Regions from separate parts of the Arthrobacter sp. CAN_C5 genome, predicted to be linked through region 1. Evidence: predicted binding sites of a transcription regulator. Region 1 holds the regulator's gene; each other region holds the start of a gene.

Region 1 (3,015 bases):
CTTCCGGCCTGATGGCTGCAGGCCTCACCGAGGACCAGGAATCCGCCATCACGCAGGTCCGTGAGGCCTGCCGCGCGGTGCTCTCGGATGCGAAGGGGGATGGCCCAACCCCGGCGGACGGTGGCCGGCAGATGGCCAAGTCCCATGTCATGGCGGTCTTTGAACTGTGTGAACGACTGCTCACCGCGACCCCCGCTGGGGAAGTGCTGTGGGCGTCACGGCCCAGCACCTTCTCTCCGGGTACCGGGTATTCGCAGCCTGACGACACTGCGCCCGCCACGATCAACATTGCGCCGCTCTCCGTCGCAGGGAAATTGCGGGAGGGGCTCTTCGCCGACCACACGGTGGTGCTGACGTCGGCGACCCTCGCCATCGGTTCCGAGTTCGGACCGGTCGCCGGTTCGCTGGGGCTTGCCGGGGCGTCTGCGCCCTCCTGGACCGGGGTCGACGTCGGCAGTCCGTTCGACTACCCGAAGCAGGGCGTGCTCTACGTGGCGAAGGATCTGCCCAAGCCTGAGCGTGGCACCTCGCCGGCCCAACTCGATGAGCTGGAGGTGCTTCTCAAGGCCTCCCGGGGTGGGGCACTCGGGTTGTTCTCGTCCCGCCGCGCCGCGGAAGAAGCGGCAGAGGCGCTGCGACCCCGGGTCGACTTCGACATCCTGTGCCAGGGCGACTCCTCGATGTCCGCCCTGGTCAAGCAGTTTTCCGATGAGCCGGACACCTGCCTGTTCGGCACCATGTCGTTGTGGCAGGGAGTGGACGTGCCCGGCAGGTCCTGCCGACTCGTGACCATCGACCGGATTCCGTTCCCCCGGCCCGACGACCCCCTGATGACAGCCCGGACGAGGGCGGTGGCCAAGGCTGGCGGCAACGGCTTCATGAGCGTTTCCGCGACGCATGCGGCTGTCCGGCTCGCCCAGGGCGCCGGACGGCTGATCCGCGCGACCGAAGACAAGGGGGTGGTGGCGATCCTGGACTCCAGGCTGGCCAACGCACGGTACGGCTCGTTCCTACGTGCCGCACTTCCCCCGTTCTGGTCCACCACCGATCGCGCGACGGCGCTAGGGGTCCTGGAGCGTCTGGCTGGCGAGCCCCGCTAGAGGGCGCGCATCACCGAGACGACCTTGCCCATAATGGTGGCCTGATCGCCGAGGATCGGCTCGTACTGGGTGTTCTGCGGCAGGAGCCAGGTGTGGCCGTCACGCTGGCGGAACGTTTTCACCGTCGCCTCGTCGTCCAGCAGTGCTGCCACGATGTCACCGTTCTGGGCTTCCTGCTGCCGACGGACCACCACCCAGTCGCCGTCGCAGATCGCCGCGTCGATCATTGAGTCCCCATAAACGCGAAGCATGAACAGGTCGCCGTGGCCCACCAGCTGCCGCGGCAGCGGCATGACGTCCTCGACCACTTGGTCCGCGAGGACGGGCCCACCAGCAGCAATCCGGCCGACCATGGGAACCATTGCAGCGTCAATGGCACCGCCGATCTCGGTTGGAGCTCCCGCAGCGGTCCCAGCGGCGGCGCCCTTCTGGTCGTGATCAAGGGTGAGGGGCAGCAGGATCTCCATCGCGCGGGGCCGCTTCGGATCCCGCCTTAGGTACCCCATCCTTTCCAGCTGCGAGAGCTGGTGGGTGACGCTTGACAGGCTCGCCAGCCCCACCGTGTCTCCGATCTCGCGCATGGACGGGGGATAGCCGTTGGTGCCGATCGCCCGCTGGATGGTCTCCAGGATTTTCTTCTGCCGGACGGTCATTCCCTTGGGCACCTGCCGACCCCGGGGGCGGCCACGGGCGGGGAGGGCCGTGGGAGCCAGGTCGGAGGTCTGTTCATCCAGTGGTCCGTCGGACTCTTTCACGGTCGCTGTCCCTTCGATAAGAATCCAGGTGACCCGGCGGATCCTGATGTTTTCAGGGGCCGAGCTTATTTTGTCAGTGGCGGATGATGTGCTGATTTCTGCTGGAACCAAACCATCATCCTTGCCCTAACGGTATGGGAGTTAGGACACGTTTTCAAACATTTGTTCGATCGTGTCTCGACAAAGTTCGTCAATGAGTGCTAAAAATAAACAAGCAGTAATTCGAAGATAAGTTCGAACAAAACGGGTTCACCCGGTTTTACAGTCGAACAGGATCCCCGGCCCGTTGGCCGGGCCCGGCCGCAGCGCCGGGATCGAATGGACTGATTCGAGTACAGAGAGGTGTATCCATGTCTGTCATCACCACACACCAAGATTCCCCCGCCCGTGACACCAGCCGCGCAAAACTGCGGCTCACCCGCCGCGGCAGGCTCCTGTTGGTCGGCCTGCCGATCGTGCTGCTGGCATCAGCCGCCCTCATGTTGTCCGGCTTCTTCAACTCCCCGGCGAAGGCCTCCAGCGAACACGGTGAATTCACCCAGACCGTCAGCGTGAGCGTAGCCTCCGGCGAAACCATCTGGCACCTGGCCACCGAGTTTGCTCCCGAGCGGGACCCACGCGACGTCGTGGCCGAGATCGTCGAACTGAACAGCCTCAGCACCTCGGTACTGCAGGCTGGGCAGCAGCTGGATATCCCGTCCGGACGGTGACCCGCAGCACCCTCGCAGAAGCACCCTCGCAGCGCAATTCACTGCCGGCCCGTCAGGTCACTGCCGGCCCGTCAATATAGCCAACCCGGTCCGCCAGCTTTCGGCCGCCGACGCGGTGCGCCAACGGTTGTGCGCTTACCTGCCAACATGGACTTGCCTGTCAGCGTGGCCTTGCAGGTGGTAGCGCGGACTTGCAGGTGGCCCGATTCTGTACTGGCGGGCTCCGCGCTTAACCTTGAGAGGTGAGCGAACAGTTTGAGCGGTTGAGCCGATTGCCCCTACGCGACGATCTCCGGGGGAAGCACCCTTACGGTGCCCCCCAGCTGGACGTCCCGATCCTCCTGAATGTCAACGAGAACACCTACGGGGTCCCGGACGAGGTGCGGGAGGCAATCATCGCTGCGATCAGCCATGAGGTCGGCGGCCTGAACCGGTACCCGGACCGGGAGT
Region 2 (3,015 bases), 1.2 Mb from region 1:
TCTCTGCGTCGGATCGATATACCGGGGAGGAATGAACCATGGAATCCGGCTCTTCAGCTCGATTCTCCACTCCTCCTGGTGAAGCAAATGGTGATGCCTGCTGCACAACAACACTCCGTTATCCACGGTGGTTGGGCCACCTTGACTCCACGGAATGATGTGATGCCCCTCGGTCCAGGGCGACGGCATCATGCAGTCCGGAAACGCGCATCCACCATCCCGCGCTGTCAACGCCTTTCGGAGAATGGGAGGAAACAGCCGACGAGGATTCCCCACATCCAGAATCTGTCCTTCTGTTCCCAGCACCACCGGTAGAACATTCGCATCGCAGGCAATCCGACGAATCGCCCGAGCACTGATCAAACCGCCAAATGCTGCATGACCGGCTCGACCAACATCGGCCACCAAGTCCTTGTAATTGATGGTGACCAGCACCTGCGGCCTCATCCCTCCGGCATCGGAAAGCTTGTTGCTGGCCAAAGCAATACGACATGCACCTACCAGGCCATCCAGCAGCTGCTGCGCCCATGTCGACCGATCAAGTTCATCCTCTGGAGCGTTCCCTGTTCCTGGCATAGGGGAATCTTTCTGGACACCATCCAGCTTTTCGGCTTCGGCGGTTGATAGTCCTGCCCTGGCCCGTGGATTGGTGGCTGAATACATCACCGTGATCAGGTCTTCGAACTGATCGTCGGTCGCCGAGATCTCCATGAAGCGCAGACCATGACGCTTGCCCCTTAGGAAGACTCCCTGCCGTGCTCGCAGAACCTCTTCCGTCGGCTCAGAACCATCAGGATTGAGCAAACTTTCCCACCGCTGGATCAGTACCCTGAGCACGTCCACATCCGACAGGACTGCTTGCCGAGTCAAAGTGGCTTCCATCTCATCCAGGTCTTTGGACGAAGCAAAAGGCCTGACTCTCTCCATCGCCGCACTGATTAGGCTGGCAGCCTGGCTACTGACTTCCGATCGAGCAATTGCAGCTCCCAGGTGTTCCAGCCGCGGAGCAAGCGGCTGGCCATTCAACTGAACCGTGGGTAAAACCTGGCTGGATACACGGATCCGTCTCTTCGCGTCGCTCTTACTGATTCGCAACGTGTTCCGAAGATACTCGGCGTTGTCTCTGCACCCCGTACGGTTCAGGGATCCCGTGGAGGAATCGCCGTCAGACACTCCAAGACTTAGCCGCTGATCGGATTCGCCAACAACTGCCACATTCTGATGTTCCACCGCATGTGCGGCAATCAGCTGGAGTTGCTCCGCAGTTCTGGCGAGCTGTTCGATAGCCACCGCCGTTTCGGCGAGTTTGCGGGTAGGCATCACCATACTCTCCGAACGAAATGAGTCAGCGATCCCCGCAAGTTCGGTGTTCAGCCAAGCTAAATACCGAGGGGTATCGGTCTGCTGCTCGAACGGGCTGATTGCCATGATCAATTCTATCGAACATAGATTCGAACAAGATAGCGAAGATGGCCAGTGTGGAGGAGGAGTCGCCCACTTGTCCTCCACAGCATCAGGGCCGCCATCACGGACCCATGGCGGGGTGACGCTGACACCGAAGTCCCGCACCCACGAAGGCTAGCCCCGCTCCAGGAACGCTTCCTTCTCGGGATTCAGGTACAGATCCATTGCCTCGGCAAGGTCGGGATGATCCACCAGATCGAGATCGTCAGCCACGATCTGCTGTGCATCTTCGCGTGCCTTCTCGATGATCTTCACGTCTTTGACTACCCGAAGGAACTTCAACGCCGACCGTCCGCCGGACTGTGATGCACCCAGAATGTTGCCTTCGCGCCTGAGCTCAAGATCTTTCTGTGACAGTTCGAAGCCGTCGGTAGTCGAGGCGACAGCCGCCAGTCTCTCCCTGCTGGGATGCTCGGGGTCGAGCTGTGTCACCAGCAGACAGGTTCCGGGATGCCCGCCCCGACCTACTCGGCCCCTCAGCTGATGCAGCTGGGAAATACCAAACCGGTCCGCATCCATGATGACCATCAGCGTGGCATTGGGAACGTCCACACCGACCTCGATCACCGTGGTGGATACCAGGAGTTGGATACTGCCGTCATTGAAGCGGGCCATGGTGGCGCTCTTCTCGGCGGGATCCAGACGTCCATGCAGCATTCCCATCGACATGCCCCGCAGCGAGGGTACGTCTTGGAGTGTCTCGAACAACTCGTTGACCGACGTCAATTCCTGCTGAGGACCCCTGTTATCCGACAGCGCGTCTGGCGAGTAGAGCTCCAGCGCCGTGGAGTCCTCTTCCTGGTCGCCAATCTTGGGACACACCACGTACACCTGACGTCCGGCGTCGATCTCCTCCCTGGCCCGCGCCCAGATGCGCTCAATCCAGTCGGGATGTTCGGTGAGACCTACCTGATGGGTAGTGATCGGTGCCCTTCCTGCGGGCAGCTCGGTCAAGGTCGACACGTCCAAGTCACCAAACACCGTCATCGCGACCGTCCGGGGAATGGGGGTCGCGGTCATCACCAGCACGTGCGGCGAATTGGTGGCCTTGGATCGCAACACGTCGCGTTGCTCGACGCCGAATCGGTGCTGTTCATCCACCACGATGAGCCCGAGGTCGAAGAAGCTCACATTCTCGGACAGCAGGGCATGGGTCCCGATCACAATCCCGGCCTCACCCGTCGCCGCGTCCAGCATTGCCTGTTTACGCTGCGCGGTAGACATTGAGCCGGTCAGTAGGACCACCTTGGTTCCATCGACGGCTCCCCCCAGCATCCCTCCCATGGCCAGCGACCCCAGCGTCCGGGTGATGGATTGCAGATGCTGTGCAGCCAGAACCTCGGTCGGCGCCAACAGTGCGGCCTGACCACCGGCGTCGATCACCTGCAACATCGCCCGCAGCGCGACCAACGTCTTACCGGAGCCCACCTCACCCTGCAGGAGCCGGTTCATCGGATGGGAAGAGGACAGGTCCTCGGTCAGGGTCTCCCCGATATGCTTCTGTCCGTCGGTGAGGGTGAAGGGCAGCTGGGCGTCGAACTGGTCCAGCAG
Region 3 (3,015 bases), 1.4 Mb from region 1:
TTCCGGCCTCGGTGATGATGCGTCCACGAATGTAACGCACAGTGGAGCGTCCAGGAATCTCGTTGCTGACCATAGCCTGATTCTATGCGCAGCTCGCGGGTTGGTCGCGTGGATGACCTTGTGCTGTGGCTTTCCGAGCGCAAGGTCCTTTCTCGGTGCTTAGGGTCGCGACCTGTCCTGCTTCACAGTCCTGACCTGTTCCATAGTCTTGAAAATTTCCATAGTCCTGAAGATTCCCGCAGCCCTGACCTGTTGACGTTCGATTATCGCGTTGCCGGGTAGGGGTGGTGCGGTGGAGTGGTAGGTGTGGCCGGTGGGGGTGGTGGTTTTGAGCTGATGTCTCGGTCCGGGTGCGGGGGCTACAGTCCAGCCGGGGTGTTCTTTGGTGTGGTTGCATGCTTCGCAGAGTCCTGCCCCGTTCGTGATCGATGTCGGCCCGCCCCGATGCCACGGGATGATGTGGTCGATGTGGCGGATCGGGGCGTCGCAGTACGGGGTCCGGCAGGTGTCATCCCGGGCAGTAATAAACCGGCGTTGCGCTTTGGTGAAGAGCCGGGCCGTGGAATCCATCGCCACCAAATCCCCGGTCGATGGGGCGGTGTAGAGGCGACGTAACCAGACGTCGAAAGCACGGTGTGCGGCGGAGTCGCTTGGATCCTTCCGGCCAGTGCCAGTGCCAGTGCCGCCAGCTGGCCCTGCCCCGGCCGAATCTGCCCGACCGATTGCTGGGCTGGTTGGACCGCCCTGGCTGATTGCTGGCTCAGCACCCGGTTCGGTTGTGGTGGGACGCTGGCCTGTTGGTGTGCCTGAGCCTTCTAGAATGCCCGGGCCTGTTGGTGTCCGTGGGCTGGTCGGTGTCTCTGCCTGAAGGAGGTTGCGTGCCCAGCTGGAGGGGACGCTGCCGTAGCCGGGGATCCTGGCTGGTTCGCTGTCGCCTTGGAAGAGGGCACGGTCGGTCATGATGAGCTGCAACTCGACCCGGCTGATACCCCCGGGGACCCCGGTGACGCGTTCGACGAGGGTATCGGCCATCACCTGACCCCGGGACCTGGGGTCACCGGCACCCCGGACCGTGTCAGCGTGACGAGTCAACACGGCGTAGGTGGCGACGGCTTCCTTCACCGGAAGCAACGCGGTCAGATAGGCCATGGTGTCCGGTGCCGGCCGGATACTCACACACCGCTCCGTCACAGCGTGGGCGGCCCGGTTCACCACCGACCGGGGATCCCGCCGGTACGCGGCTGCCTTCGCAGCGGCGACGACCGCCTTATCCCCGTATCCGGTGAACCTACCCGTATCAGCTGATAGCTCTTCATCCACGGCAGCCCGGTCAGCACTACTGAGGCACGCGGTCTCTTTCACCAACAGGGTCGCCCGCCACTCATTGAGCTGACCCGTGTGAAGGGCCGCCAGTGTGTGGGGCATCTCCGTGACCAGCGCCCGCGCCAAGCCGAGGAGCCGGCTGCCGCGGGACGGGGATTCACGCCTGGCTAATGCGACCTGCGCCCCCACCCCTTTGCCCTGTTCGGCGGCGGGTACCCCGGCGAGGGTTTGGGTGTCGCGTTCAGCGACGTCGATCGCAACCGTGATCCGGGCCTGCACCCCAGCAATCGCCGACTTCAGATCCTCCAACTCCCGCAACTGATCAATCAACCCTGCCGCATCCACCGCCGGTTTCAGGGAGTTCAGCGCTTCGGCCAGGGCTAGGGTGGAACGCTCACGGCCAACCCCGGCAAGGGTGCTCACAGGAGTGTTGCTCGTCGGAGCAGCACCGGCAGACGTAGCAGAAGAAGAATCGACAGGAATGCCGTCCGCAGCACCAGAGAGTCGGCCGCGCTCAGGTTCACGACAAGCACCCGAGGCTCCCCGCGCAGCCGTCACCCGGGAGGGGATTCCCCTCCGTTTCGGTGATGGAGCTGCGCTGCCTTCCATACCTCTATTGTCCCAAACACCACCGACATTCCTGCGGAACTAAGGGCTATGTGGACAAACCTCTCGAACAAAGTTTCGAACGAAAGGTTGGCACCCGATATCCGGTTATCTACACCCGATCATCGGCATCTGATAGCCGCCTCAAGGGTCAGGCTAGAAGAGGCGTGACTCGACGTCGTCTACCCCACGCATCATGTCGTAATCCAACGTCAGGCAGTCGATACCCCGATCCAGGGCCAGCACGCGTGCCTGTGGTTTGATCTGCTGTGCCGCAAAGATTCCCCTGACCGGAGACATCAGGGGATCCCGATTAAGGAGTTCGAGGTACCTGGTCAGCTGTTCAACACCATCGATGTCGCCCCGGCGCTTGAGCTCAATGGCCACAGTGGCTCCTGAGGCATCACGGGCAAGGATATCCACGGGCCCGATGGCGGTCATGTACTCACGGCGAATCAGCGTAAAACCGGCGCCAGCGAGATGGATCTGCTCAGCCAGAAGGCGCTGCAGATCTGCCTCAACGCCGTCCTTGACCAGGCCGGGATCCACTCCCAGATCATGCGAAGTCTCGTGAATGAGCTCATGAATATTGATTACCAGGCGGTCGTCGGTCTTGGCATGCTGCACGTTCCACACTTCGGTGACACCCAGCTCGGTGTCCGCCTCGTCGGGAGTGACAATGCGCAGGGTGGCTGGCGGGCTCATCCAGTTGAGGGGCTTGTAAGAGCCGCCGTCGGAGTGGACCAATACTGACCCGTCGGCCTTGACCATCAGCAGTCGGGTGGCCAAGGGCAGGTGGGCCCGGAGGCGGCCGATGTAATCGACTGAGCACTGGGCTACAACTAAACGCACGTATTGCCATCCAATTCGCTGAGTGGTTTGGGGGTACCTAAATCGTCCCACAATGCGCAGAGAACCCCTGCCCCCGAAACTAAGGCAGGGAGTGCCGGAAGGTGGCTGGTGCTCGGCGGCTACTGCGGCCTGTCGGGCCGCGAGCACTATTCAGACGATGTAGGCAAGCAGCCCCAGACCCAGCGGCTCGTCGTGATGTCGGCAGTTTCGGAAGGTTCGGAGACCGTCGCGGGC
Region 4 (3,015 bases), 180 kb from region 1:
GACACCGGTGACGCGTTCGACGAGGGTATCGGCCATCACCTGACCCCTAGACCTCGGGTCACCAGCACCCCGGACCGTGTCAGCGTGACGAGTCAACGCGGCGTAGGTGGCGACGGCTTCCTTCACCGGAAGCAACGCGGTCAAATAGGCCATGGTGTCCGGTGCCGGCCGGATACTCACACACCGCTCCGTCACGGCGTGGGCGGCCCGGTTCACCACCGACCGGGGATCCCGCCGGTACGCGGCTGCCTTCACCGCTGCGATGATCGCCTTATCCCCACACCCGGTGAACCTACCCGTATCAGCTGATAGCTCTTCATCCACGGCAGCACGGTCAACACTACTGAGGCACGCAGTCTCTTTCACCAACAGGGTCGCCCGCCACTCATTCAACTGACCCGTGTGAAGGGCCGCCAGCGTGTGGGGCATCTCCGTCACCAGCGCCCGCGCCAAACCGAGGAGCCGGCTGCCCCGAGACGGGGACTCACGCCTCGCCAACGCGACCTGCGCCCCCACCCCTTTGCCTCGCTCGGCGGCGGGTACCCCGGCGAGGGTTTGGGTGTCGCGTTCAGCGACGTCAATCGCAACCGTGATCCGGGCCTGCACCCCAGCAATCGCCGACTTCAGATCCTCCAACTCCCGCAACTGATCAATCAACCCCACCGCATCCCGAGCCGGTTTCAGAGAGTTCAGCGCTTCGGCAAGGGCCCGGGTGGAACGCTCACGGCCAACCCCGGCAAGGGTGCTCACAGGAGTGTTGCTCGTCGGAGCAGCACCGGCAGACGTAGCAGAAGAAGAATCGACAGGAATGCCGTCCGCAGCACCAGAGAGTCGGCCGCGCTCAGGTTCACGACAAGCACCCGAGGCTCCCCGCGCAGCCGTCACCCGGGAGGGGATTCCCCTCCGTTTCGGTGATGGAGCTGCCCTGCCTTCCATACCTCTATTGTCCCAAACCCCACCGACATTCCTGCGGAACTAAGGGCTATGTGGACAAACCTCTCGAACAAATATTCGAACCCAGATAGTCACTCCGCGGCCGCTGAAATAGCCCCCATATTCATAGTTCATGAGGGCGCCGGCGCATCAAATTGGAGAGCATCAGGGAGTCCGCACCAAAGCCTCCGGATCAACCAGGATCACCAGGATCACCAAATCGAGATCAAGGCCCTTTACTGCCTCCGGGGTGAGGGCCCGCACGCCGCCTCGCCCGAGACTCGCGCCGCAGGCAGGGACTCGTAACAACTCGACCTCAGAGAATCCGCCGCAAACTCCGACGGCGCCGTGACGGTGGTTGACGACGTCGTCCGCTGCCCATGGCAGTTGCTTTCCGCAGCGGAAAGTAATTACACTTTCCACCATGGAAAATAACTTGCCTCCATCAGCAGCCGATCAGTCAAGCTCCGCTGCTGCGCTGTTGGCCGACGTCGACAAGGACCGCTCAGCCCTCATCGACCGCATGACCACGCCCAGCTGGGCAGCGCCTGCGTTCGGTGCTCTCGCGGCAATCTGTGTCGTCTCACCCGCGGCAGGAGACAACCGATCGGGCAACTCAGCCCTGCTGATCATTGTCGGAATCTTGGTGGTCTACCTCTACCAACGGGCGACGGGCGTGAGGTTGGCCAGAATCGGCTGGGCGGCGTGGCTGATCTACGCCGCGACCTTGGTCTTTTGCCTGCTCATGCTTAGCGTTTCACTGGGGCTCGTATCTTTCGGCCTGCTCTGGTGGGTCATCGCTCCCGCTGCAGCTGCTTTCGGAGCAGGGGCCCTGGGCGCCCACTACTTCATGCGAAGTGCCGTCAACCGGATCCGCAGTGCCCGCTGAGACTGCTGACACCACGGGTGCGGTGTTCAACGAGCTGATTCATGCACCGTTGCGTTTCAGGATCTGTGGACTTCTCCGGAACGTGAAAAGTGCAGACTTCCCAGCGATTCGGGACTCCCTCAACATCGGCGACGCGGCGCTGTCGAAACACCTGAAGGTGCTGAGCGACGGCGGTTTTGTCGCCATGACGAAGTCGTCCTCGGCTGGCCGTGCAGATGCACGTCGGGTCAGCTGGCTATCCCTGACACCTCAGGGGAGAATCGCTTTCGATTCCCATCTCGCTGCCCTGCAGGCCATCGCAGCGGGAACGAGCGACTACGGCCACTGACCTCTTACCATGCTGGCATCGATCCGATGCGGAGACCGGCCTAGCCGCTGATGGTGGCGGAGCGGGCCGGTAGGTTCCGGATTACTGAGCAGACTCGGAATAGAACCGTCATTCCGAGGCGTATTACGGCAGTAAGGAACTTGGGAGTGCACGCTCAGGTCAGGTGCAGTCGTGGGGTTGTCTGGCTGCCGACTTACCGAGACGGCGAGAGTGCTGACGACGATGGCGGCAGCCAGACCCACGGAAACAAACGTTGCCCCCCAACGACAGATCGTTTCATACACACATAGTGCCGCACCGTCGCGCGCAAGAATGCTAAAAAGTGCCAACCTGAGAGAATACTGTGGAAATCCTGACCAAAGTTCGTTCGCAGTGGGTACGGCACCTGATCTCGGGGGCTGAAACCGGCTTGCGCCTAGCTGGCAGATCCTTTGGCGGCGGGTCTGCGCCAATTCAGCGCGGCGACCAGAAGCACGGTTCCTGCAAGGGTGCCAAACGCGACGAGAATCGCACCCACCAGCCAGAGCCCTGAGTAGTCGGCGGAGGCGGAGGTGATGGCAAACGCGCCGGTGAATCCCGCGGGCATGGCGAGGATGACAATGGCCGGCGCGAGGAACTTGTTCGCGACCCAGCCAAGGGCTGCCCACGAAACAACACACCCGATCACCTGCCAAGGCTCGTAGGGGCCTGACGCCGAACCGGTCTCCGGGTCGATCTGGTAGCCCGTGTCCCAGGCGAACCAGCCCACCCACAGACCAGCGCTGAGCGCGATCACGCCGACGATCAGGAGCGTTCGCTGTGCCCGGCCCTGGGTGTGACTCCGAAGTTTCATCGTTCGGCTAAAGGGTCAGCCGGAAGACCCAGA

What was found. Region 1 encodes LexA, which represses DNA repair genes until DNA is damaged. Its sites were predicted from a motif close to TCGAACANNTGTTCGA; they were not measured.
Region 2: the regulator LexA is predicted to act here: its motif matches at 1,440-1,455, upstream of H4V95_RS07360 (HNH endonuclease signature motif containing protein).
Region 3: the regulator LexA is predicted to act here: its motif matches at 1,996-2,011, upstream of H4V95_RS06485 (DUF222 domain-containing protein).
Region 4: the regulator LexA is predicted to act here: its motif matches at 1,000-1,015, upstream of H4V95_RS13815 (HNH endonuclease signature motif containing protein).

The regions. Positions count from the first base shown of each region.
Region 1 is NZ_JAGGMZ010000001.1:2,761,492-2,764,506, reverse strand. It holds gene H4V95_RS12965 (ATP-dependent DNA helicase) at 1-1,100, shown strand, start outside; gene lexA (transcriptional repressor LexA) at 1,097-1,753, opposite strand; gene H4V95_RS12955 (LysM peptidoglycan-binding domain-containing protein) at 2,206-2,565, shown strand; gene H4V95_RS12950 (histidinol-phosphate transaminase) at 2,808-3,015, shown strand, end outside.
Region 2 is NZ_JAGGMZ010000001.1:1,560,290-1,563,304, reverse strand. It holds gene H4V95_RS07360 (HNH endonuclease signature motif containing protein) at 1-1,428, opposite strand, end outside; gene H4V95_RS07355 (ATP-dependent DNA helicase RecG) at 1,579-3,015, opposite strand, start outside.
Region 3 is NZ_JAGGMZ010000001.1:1,370,574-1,373,588, forward strand. It holds gene H4V95_RS06480 (N-acetylglucosamine-6-phosphate deacetylase) at 1-73, opposite strand, end outside; gene H4V95_RS06485 (DUF222 domain-containing protein) at 160-1,932, opposite strand; gene nucS (endonuclease NucS) at 2,086-2,781, opposite strand.
Region 4 is NZ_JAGGMZ010000001.1:2,946,100-2,949,114, forward strand. It holds gene H4V95_RS13815 (HNH endonuclease signature motif containing protein) at 1-936, opposite strand, end outside; gene H4V95_RS13820 (hypothetical protein) at 1,099-1,359, opposite strand; gene H4V95_RS13825 (hypothetical protein) at 1,358-1,822, shown strand; gene H4V95_RS13830 (transcriptional regulator) at 1,812-2,150, shown strand; gene H4V95_RS13835 (hypothetical protein) at 2,566-2,982, opposite strand; gene H4V95_RS13840 (GNAT family N-acetyltransferase) at 2,990-3,015, opposite strand, start outside.